Regions from separate parts of the Streptomyces sp. S063 genome, predicted to be linked through region 2. Evidence: riboswitches for the same ligand, from Rfam matches in the RefSeq annotation. Region 2 holds a riboswitch; each other region holds the start of a gene.
What was found. Region 2 has a riboswitch for cobalamin ahead of CCZ36_RS32320 (CbtB domain-containing protein). Riboswitches for the same ligand answer to the same signal wherever they lie in the genome.
Positions count from the first base shown of each region.

Region 1: another riboswitch for cobalamin. It lies ahead of CCZ36_RS06070 (cobalamin biosynthesis protein); the one in region 2 lies ahead of CCZ36_RS32320 (CbtB domain-containing protein).
Region 3: another riboswitch for cobalamin. It lies ahead of CCZ36_RS11520 (ABC transporter substrate-binding protein); the one in region 2 lies ahead of CCZ36_RS32320 (CbtB domain-containing protein).

Region 1 covers NZ_CP021707.1:1,355,412-1,357,663, forward strand. Annotated here, with positions in the region: gene CCZ36_RS06060 (inorganic phosphate transporter) at 1-291, shown strand, start outside; gene CCZ36_RS06065 (hypothetical protein) at 304-534, shown strand; cobalamin riboswitch at 685-816, shown strand; gene CCZ36_RS06070 (cobalamin biosynthesis protein) at 954-1,949, shown strand; gene CCZ36_RS06075 (cobyric acid synthase) at 1,946-2,252, shown strand, end outside.
Region 2 covers NZ_CP021707.1:7,120,199-7,122,450, forward strand. Annotated here, with positions in the region: gene CCZ36_RS32310 (4'-phosphopantetheinyl transferase family protein) at 1-302, shown strand, start outside; gene CCZ36_RS32315 (histidine phosphatase family protein) at 338-928, opposite strand; adenosylcobalamin (AdoCbl) riboswitch at 1,054-1,148, shown strand; partial or broken gene CCZ36_RS32320 (CbtB domain-containing protein) at 1,194-1,408, shown strand; gene CCZ36_RS32325 (CbtA family protein) at 1,490-2,245, shown strand.
Region 3 covers NZ_CP021707.1:2,547,554-2,549,805, forward strand. Annotated here, with positions in the region: gene CCZ36_RS11515 (FecCD family ABC transporter permease) at 1-239, opposite strand, end outside; gene CCZ36_RS11520 (ABC transporter substrate-binding protein) at 236-1,252, opposite strand; cobalamin riboswitch at 1,305-1,457, opposite strand; gene CCZ36_RS11525 (Mov34/MPN/PAD-1 family protein) at 1,507-1,929, opposite strand; gene CCZ36_RS11530 (amino acid permease) at 2,100-2,252, opposite strand, start outside.

The DNA of each region.
Region 1 (2,252 bases), 5.8 Mb from region 2:
GGTCTGGTCGGCGCGGGCGCCGAATTCCTGACCAAGCAGGGCCCCTGGGGCATCACCGTCACCGCGATCCTGCTCGTGGGCGGCTCCTTCGCGATCTGGCTGGCCTCGCGCCGCCAGCCCGTGGACCACAACAACGTCAACGACACGGACGGCGACGAGCCCCAGGGCGTCGTCACCACGGCCATCGCCGCGGTCCAGCCGCCGCCCGTCGGGGCCCCGGCCTCCGACCTCGCGACCACCATCCCGGCCCCGGTGCCGGACGACCCGGCCCGGCCGCCGGCCACGGTGTAAGGACAGATCCGCATGAAAATCGACTGGGCAGCTCTCGCCTCCGTCTTCGGTGTCAGCCTCGTGGTCACCGTCGCGCTGGTAGGCCTCTTCACCCTGGGCATCGTCGCCCTCTCCAAGCAGTCCGCCACGGCCGGAGGCAGCGCCTCCGGCGGAGCGGTCGCCCTGGCGCGCGCCGGCGCGTACGCCTGCTTCGGGCTCTGCGTGGCGGCGGTCTCGTACGGGATCTATCTGATCGTCGCCTGACCCCGTACCCCGCACTCCCCCGGGCCGGACACACCCTCGTGTGTCCGGCCCGATGTGCGTCCGCCCACAGTCGAGCCCCGCAGGTCAACAGCGAGTTGACGGCTGTTCTCAGGGCGTGGTGGACTGCCGGAGCCATTTACGGCGACAGCAGAGGAAGCCGGTGCGAATCCGGCGCGGTCCCGCCACTGTCACCGGGGAGCACTCCCCCACACCGGATGTCACGGCTCGCGGTACGCGGGCTGGAAGGCCGGGGGAACTGCGGATCCGGGAGCCAGGAGACTCTCGTCGCCGGTCACGTCGAACCAGGGCGCGGACCCTGAGTGAGGACCTACGCCATGCCCGGCCGCAGTGCGCCGCTTCTCGTGCCCCTCCCTGTGCCTCTCCGTGCCGGAACGCCTCTTCCCACGACAGGCTGAGCCGTGCGTGCCGATCGCATCTTCGCGTACGGCGCCACGGCGGGGATGGTCGCCGACGCGCTGTTCGGCGATCCGCGGCGGGGCCACCCCGTCGCCGGATTCGGCCGCGCCGCGGCGCGCGTCGAGTCCCTGCTGTGGCGTGACGACCGTGGCCGGGGCGCGCTGCACACCCTGGTGTGCGCCGGAGGCGCCGTGGGGGCCGCCGCGCTGACCGCCCGCGCCGTACGGGGACGCCCCGCGCTCGCCGTCGCGCTGACCGCCGCCACCGCCTGGTCCGTGGTCGGGGTGACGTCGCTGGGCCGGGAGGCCCGCGCCATCGGGGGCGCGCTGGTCGCCGGGGACCTGGAGGCGGCCCGGGAGCGGCTGCCGCACCTGTGCGGGCGCGATCCGCACTCCCTGGACGGGCCGGGGATCGCCCGCGCGGTCGTCGAGTCGGTCGCCGAGAACACCTCGGACGCCGTCGTCGGCGCGCTGGTGTGGGGGGCGATCGGCGGGATACCGGGGCTCGTCGGCTTCCGGGCGGTGAACACGCTGGACGCGATGGTCGGCCACAAGTCTCCCCGCCACCGCCGTTACGGCTGGGCCTCGGCGCGCCTGGACGATGTGGCGGGGTGGCCGGGCGCCCGGCTGACGGCCGCGCTGGCCGTGGCGAGCGGCGGGCGGCCCGCTCAGGCCGTACGCGCCTGGAAGGCGGACGCGCACCGCCACCCGAGCCCGAACGCGGGGCCGGTCGAGGCGGCGTTCGCGGGGGCGCTCGGCGTACGGCTGGGCGGCACGCTCGCGTACGCGGGGCGCGTCGAGCACCGGCCCGTCCTGAACGGGGCGGCCGGCCGGGACGTGCGGGGCGCGGACATCGAGCGCGCGGTGCGGCTGTCGCGCCGCGTGAGTGCGCTGGCCCTGGGGGTGTGTGTGGCGGGCCGGCTGGCGGCGGGCCACCTGGTCGCGCGGCGGTCGGTCGCGGGACGGTCATCGACAGGACGGAAGCGGGGGCGGACATGAGGGGCGGCGGACTGCTGGTCGCGGGAACGACCTCCGACGCGGGCAAGAGCGTCGTCACGGCGGGCATCTGCCGCTGGCTGGTGCGCCGGGGCGTGGAGGTCGCGCCGTTCAAGGCGCAGAACATGTCCCTCAACTCCTTCGTGACCCGCGAGGGCGCGGAGATCGGACGCGCCCAGGCGATGCAGGCGCAGGCCGCCCGGGTGGAGCCGACGGCCCTGATGAACCCGGTGCTGCTGAAGCCCGGCGGCGACCGGTCCAGCCAGGTCGTCCTGATGGGGAAGCCGGTCGGCGAGATGAGCGCCC
Region 2 (2,252 bases):
AGATCCACTGGGACCGCATCCTGTTCAGCGCCAAGGAGAGCGTCTTCAAGACCTGGTATCCGGTCACCGGCGTGGAACTCGACTTCGTCGAGGCGGATCTGACTATCCATCGCACGGACACTCCGCAAGGCGGCGACGGGTCCCCGGGCCCGGTCGCCGCCGAGGGCACCTTCGCCGCCCGCCTGCTGCTCACCGACCCGGCCCTGCCGACGACGCTGCACGGGCGCTGGCGGATCGAGGACGACATCGTCGCCACGGCGGTGCTGGTCCGGCCCGACTGGCGGGAACGCGAAGGGATGTGACGGCCGGCCGGCCGAGTGAGGTCGGGCCGCGCCGGTCAGCCGGTCGGGGGAGCGGTGAGGGGGCGTCCGAGCGCCACGTTCCACCGGCCGGAGCGCCCGCTGAGTTCGGTCAGCGTCAGCGGCGCGACGTCCAGCCGCCAGAACGCCTCCGTCGGCAGCCGCAGCCCGTGGACGACCGCAGCCCGGACGACCGCGGCCTCGGCCACCGCCAGGAAGCTCGCGCCGGGTGCGTCCGGTCCGCCGAGGGAGTCCAGCCACACCCCGGTCCTCGTCACCAGGTCGCGCAGCGACTCGCCGCCGTGCGGAGCCGCTGACGGGTCGCCGAGCCAGGCGGCCACCCCGGCGGGTTCGGCGGCGGCCACCTCGTCGAGGCGGCGGCCGGCCCAGCCCGCCAGGTCCCAGCCGGCCAGGGCCGGTTCGGTGCGGGCCGCCAGGCCGAGGGCCCCGGCGGTTTCGCGGCACCGGCCGGAGGGGCCGCTGAGCGCGAGCCCGGCCACCGGCACCGCGCCGGCGGCGGCACGCGCACGTTCCCGGCCGGAACGGTCCAGAGGGGAGTCGCCGTCGAAACGGGCCTCCCGCAGCGCGGCGTTCATCGCCGGCGAGATCAATATCGCCCGTACTGTCATGTCCCTGCTCTCACATCCGCACCAGGGGCCCGCAGCCCTGTCACGCCAAGGAATCCGCCCGCCGTGACGCTGCACATTGGACCATGGCGGTGCTCGCGGACAGGCGGTATGGTCACGTCGACCATGACGAGGGTGGGATGGAAGTCCGGTGAGAATCCGGCACGGTCGCGCCACTGTGAACCCGCCTCCGGGCGGGGAAGTCAGACCCGCCACCTTCGTCCGAGGCACCACGACAGGGACGCGTGTTCCCACAGGAGGTTCTGCCATGGCTCAGTCCGCCGTTCCCGCGACGGGGCGTCCGGGATCACTCCGGTCTCGGCGAAGACCCTTGCCCCTTGGGCGGTCTTCTTCGGCATTCTCATGCTCGTCCTGCTGTACTTCGTCGGCGCCGAACAGGGCGCCACCGCACTCATCTCGGGCGAAGGCGTCCACGAGTGGGTTCACGACGGCCGCCATCTGCTCGGCTTCCCCTGCCACTGAGGCACCTGAGGAACAACGGCCCCGCCGGGGAATCGGCGGACGCGGCCGGCAGCGGCAAGCTAGAGAAATCAGGAAACCATCGTGAACTCCATATCTGTCAGAGCCCTGCTCGTGCGCGGCATGCTCGCGGGCCTGGTCGCGGGCGCGCTCGCGCTCGTCGTCGCCTACTTCCTCGGTGAGTCCCAGGTGGACGCGGCCATCGCCCTCGAAGAGGCCCACAGTCACGACCACGGCGGCGGCGAAGAGCTCGTCAGCCGCACCATGCAGGCCACCGGCGGGCTCGCCACCGGCGTCCTCGTCTTCGGCGTCGCGGCGGGCGGGATCGCCGCCCTCGTGTTCTGTTACGCCCTGGGCCGCATCGGCGACTTCGGCCCCCGGGCCACCGCGGCGCTGGTCGCGGGCGCCGCCCTGCTCACGGTCTACGTCGTACCGTTCCTCAAGTACCCGGCGAACCCGCCCGCCGTCGGCAACCCGGACACCATCGGCAAGCGCACCACCCTGTTCTTCCTGATGGTCGCCCTCAGTGTGCTGCTGGCCGTCGCCGCCGTCATCATCGGCAAGCGGCTCGCACCCCGCCTGGGCAACTGGAACGCGAGCATCGCGGCCGTCGCCGGATTCGTCGTGCTGATCGGTCTCGCCTACGCCTTCCTGCCCTCCTTCGACGAGGTGGGCAAGGGCTTCCCGGCGACCCTGCTGTGGGAGTTCCGGCTCTCGACGCTGGCGGTCCAGGCGACGCTGTGGAGCACCTTCGGCCTCGTCTTCGGCTATCTCACCGAACGGCTCCTGACGCCCGCCACGCGTGCGGCGGCGCCGCACACCGCGGGTGCGCTGAGCTGAGCCCGCG
Region 3 (2,252 bases), 4.6 Mb from region 2:
AGTCCGGCGCCGACGACGATGCCGAGCAGCACCCGGGGCAGCCGCACGTCCAGGACGATCGTGCGGAACGGGCTCGCCTCCGCCCGCCCGGTCAGGATGTCGAGCACCTGGCCGGGCGGGATGCGGACGGAGCCGAGGGCGAGGGCGGCGAGCACGGCGACGGCCAGGAGCGCGGCGAGGACGCCGAGCACCAGGACGTAACCGAGCGGCCGCCGCGGTGCGGAGGCGCGGCAGGTCACGGGGTGGTGGCCGCCTTGACCGCCTCCGGGTGGAGCTGGGCCGCGAGCTTGTCGACGGCGGCGGGGACGCGGACGCCGAGGACCGCGTCGGAGAGCGGCATGACGGCGAAGCGCTTGTTCTTGATGGCGGGGACGTCGGCGAGGGCCGGGTCGGTGAGGAGACGCTTCTTCTTCTGTTCGACGGTGGTGGCGCCGTAGTCGTAGATCACGATGACCTCGGGCTCGCGGTCGACGACGTTCTCCCAGGAGGCGTCGCCGAAGGGCTTGTCGAGGTCGGCGAAGACGTTGGTGCCGCCGGCCCGTTCGATCAGCTCGTTGCCGATGCCCTCGCCGCCCGCGGTGAAGGCGGTCTTGTCGCCGCTGTCGTAGACGAAGACGGAGAGCGGCTTCAGGCCGGCCAGCTTCTTGGCGGTGGCGGCGTTGTCGGCCTTGGCCCGCTTGATCCAGGCCTCGGCGCGCTCGCTGACGCCGAAGGTGCGGCCGACCTCGCGGATCTCCTCGTAGAGCGTGTCCATGGGCTGGTCGCCCTTGGTGCAGCTCTCGGTGTTGAGGCGGGTCTCGATGCCGGCCTTCTCGAACGCCTCGCGGCCGCGGCCGTCGCCCGCGGTGAAGGCGCTGGCGTAACCGCCGTAGACGAAGTCGGGGTTGGCGGCGAGGACCTGCTCGTAGGAGGGGTACTCCTTGGCGAGGACCGGGACGGAGGCGTAGTCCTTCGCGTACTTCGGCAGGACCTGGTCGTCGAGGTAGGCGGTGCCGACGAGGGACTTCCTCAGGCCCAGTTCCAGCATGATCTCGGTGACGTGCTGGTTCATGGTGACCACGCGGTTCGGCGGGGCCTTGTACGTCGTGGTGACACCGCAGTTCTCGACGGTGTACGGGAAGCCGCTCGCCGCCGACGCCTTGTCCCCGGTGGCGGTGTCGCCGTCCGAGGAGTCGGAGGAGGTGGAGCAGGCGGTGAGGGCGAGCGGGAGCAGCACGGCGGCGGCTATGAGCGCGGGGGTGCGCCGGGACATGGCGGGGCCTCTCCGGGGGATTTCCGCGTCCCCTGGTCGATGCGAAAGGCGGCGGGCCAGTTCCTGGCTTCCGGGCCGCCCTCCGGTACGGAGTCGGAGTCCGTACGGGAGGGGGCCCGGTCACAGTGGCGGGACCGTGCCGGATTCGCACCGGCTTCCTGGTTCCTGCCGCCTTGATGGGTTCGGGTGCAGTGTGCCAGACCCGTTCGGCGGCTCCGCGCGGTACCGGGGGGCTCAGTGCGGCTCAGAGCGGCTCAGTACGCGTCGACGACCTGCACGTCTTCCTCGGTGATCTCGCCGTCCACGATGCGGTACGAGCGGAACTGGAAGGGGCCCGAGCCGTCGGTGTCGGCGGTGGAGACCAGGACGTAGTGGGCCCCGGGCTCGTTGGCGTACGTGACGTCGGTGCGGGAGGGGTAGGCCTCGGTGGCCGTGTGCGAGTGGTAGACGATCACGGGTTCCTCGTCGCGGTCGTCCATCTCGCGGTAGAGCTTGAGGAGGTCGGCCGAGTCGAACTCGTAGAACGTGGGCGAGCGGGCGGCGTTGAGCATCGGGATGAAGCGCTCGGGGCGGTCCGTCCCGGCCGGGCCCGCGACCACTCCGCACGCCTCGTCGGGGTGGTCGGCGCGGGAGTGGGCGACGATCTGGTCGTAGAGCGTCTGGGTGATGGTCAGCATGGCGCCAGGATAAGCAGGCGGGCCCCCGCGTACCGGTGGGTGGTACGCGGGAGCCCGCATGGTGGACGCCGTCGGCCTTTGGGGAGGCCGGGCGGTCCGGGAGGAGGGTGGTCGTGGGGCCCGCCCTCGGGGTCGGTGAGGCTCCCGGGGACGGCCCCCGGGAGCCCTGCTCAGCGGGTCTCGGTCGTGGCCTTCTCCGGCTCCTTCGCGCGCGACGGGAGCACCCGGTAGGAGACGAAGAGGAGGAGCGCCCACAGCGGTGCGCAGTAGAGCGAGATCCGGGTGTCCTTGTCGATGGCCATCATCACGATGACCAGGCCGAT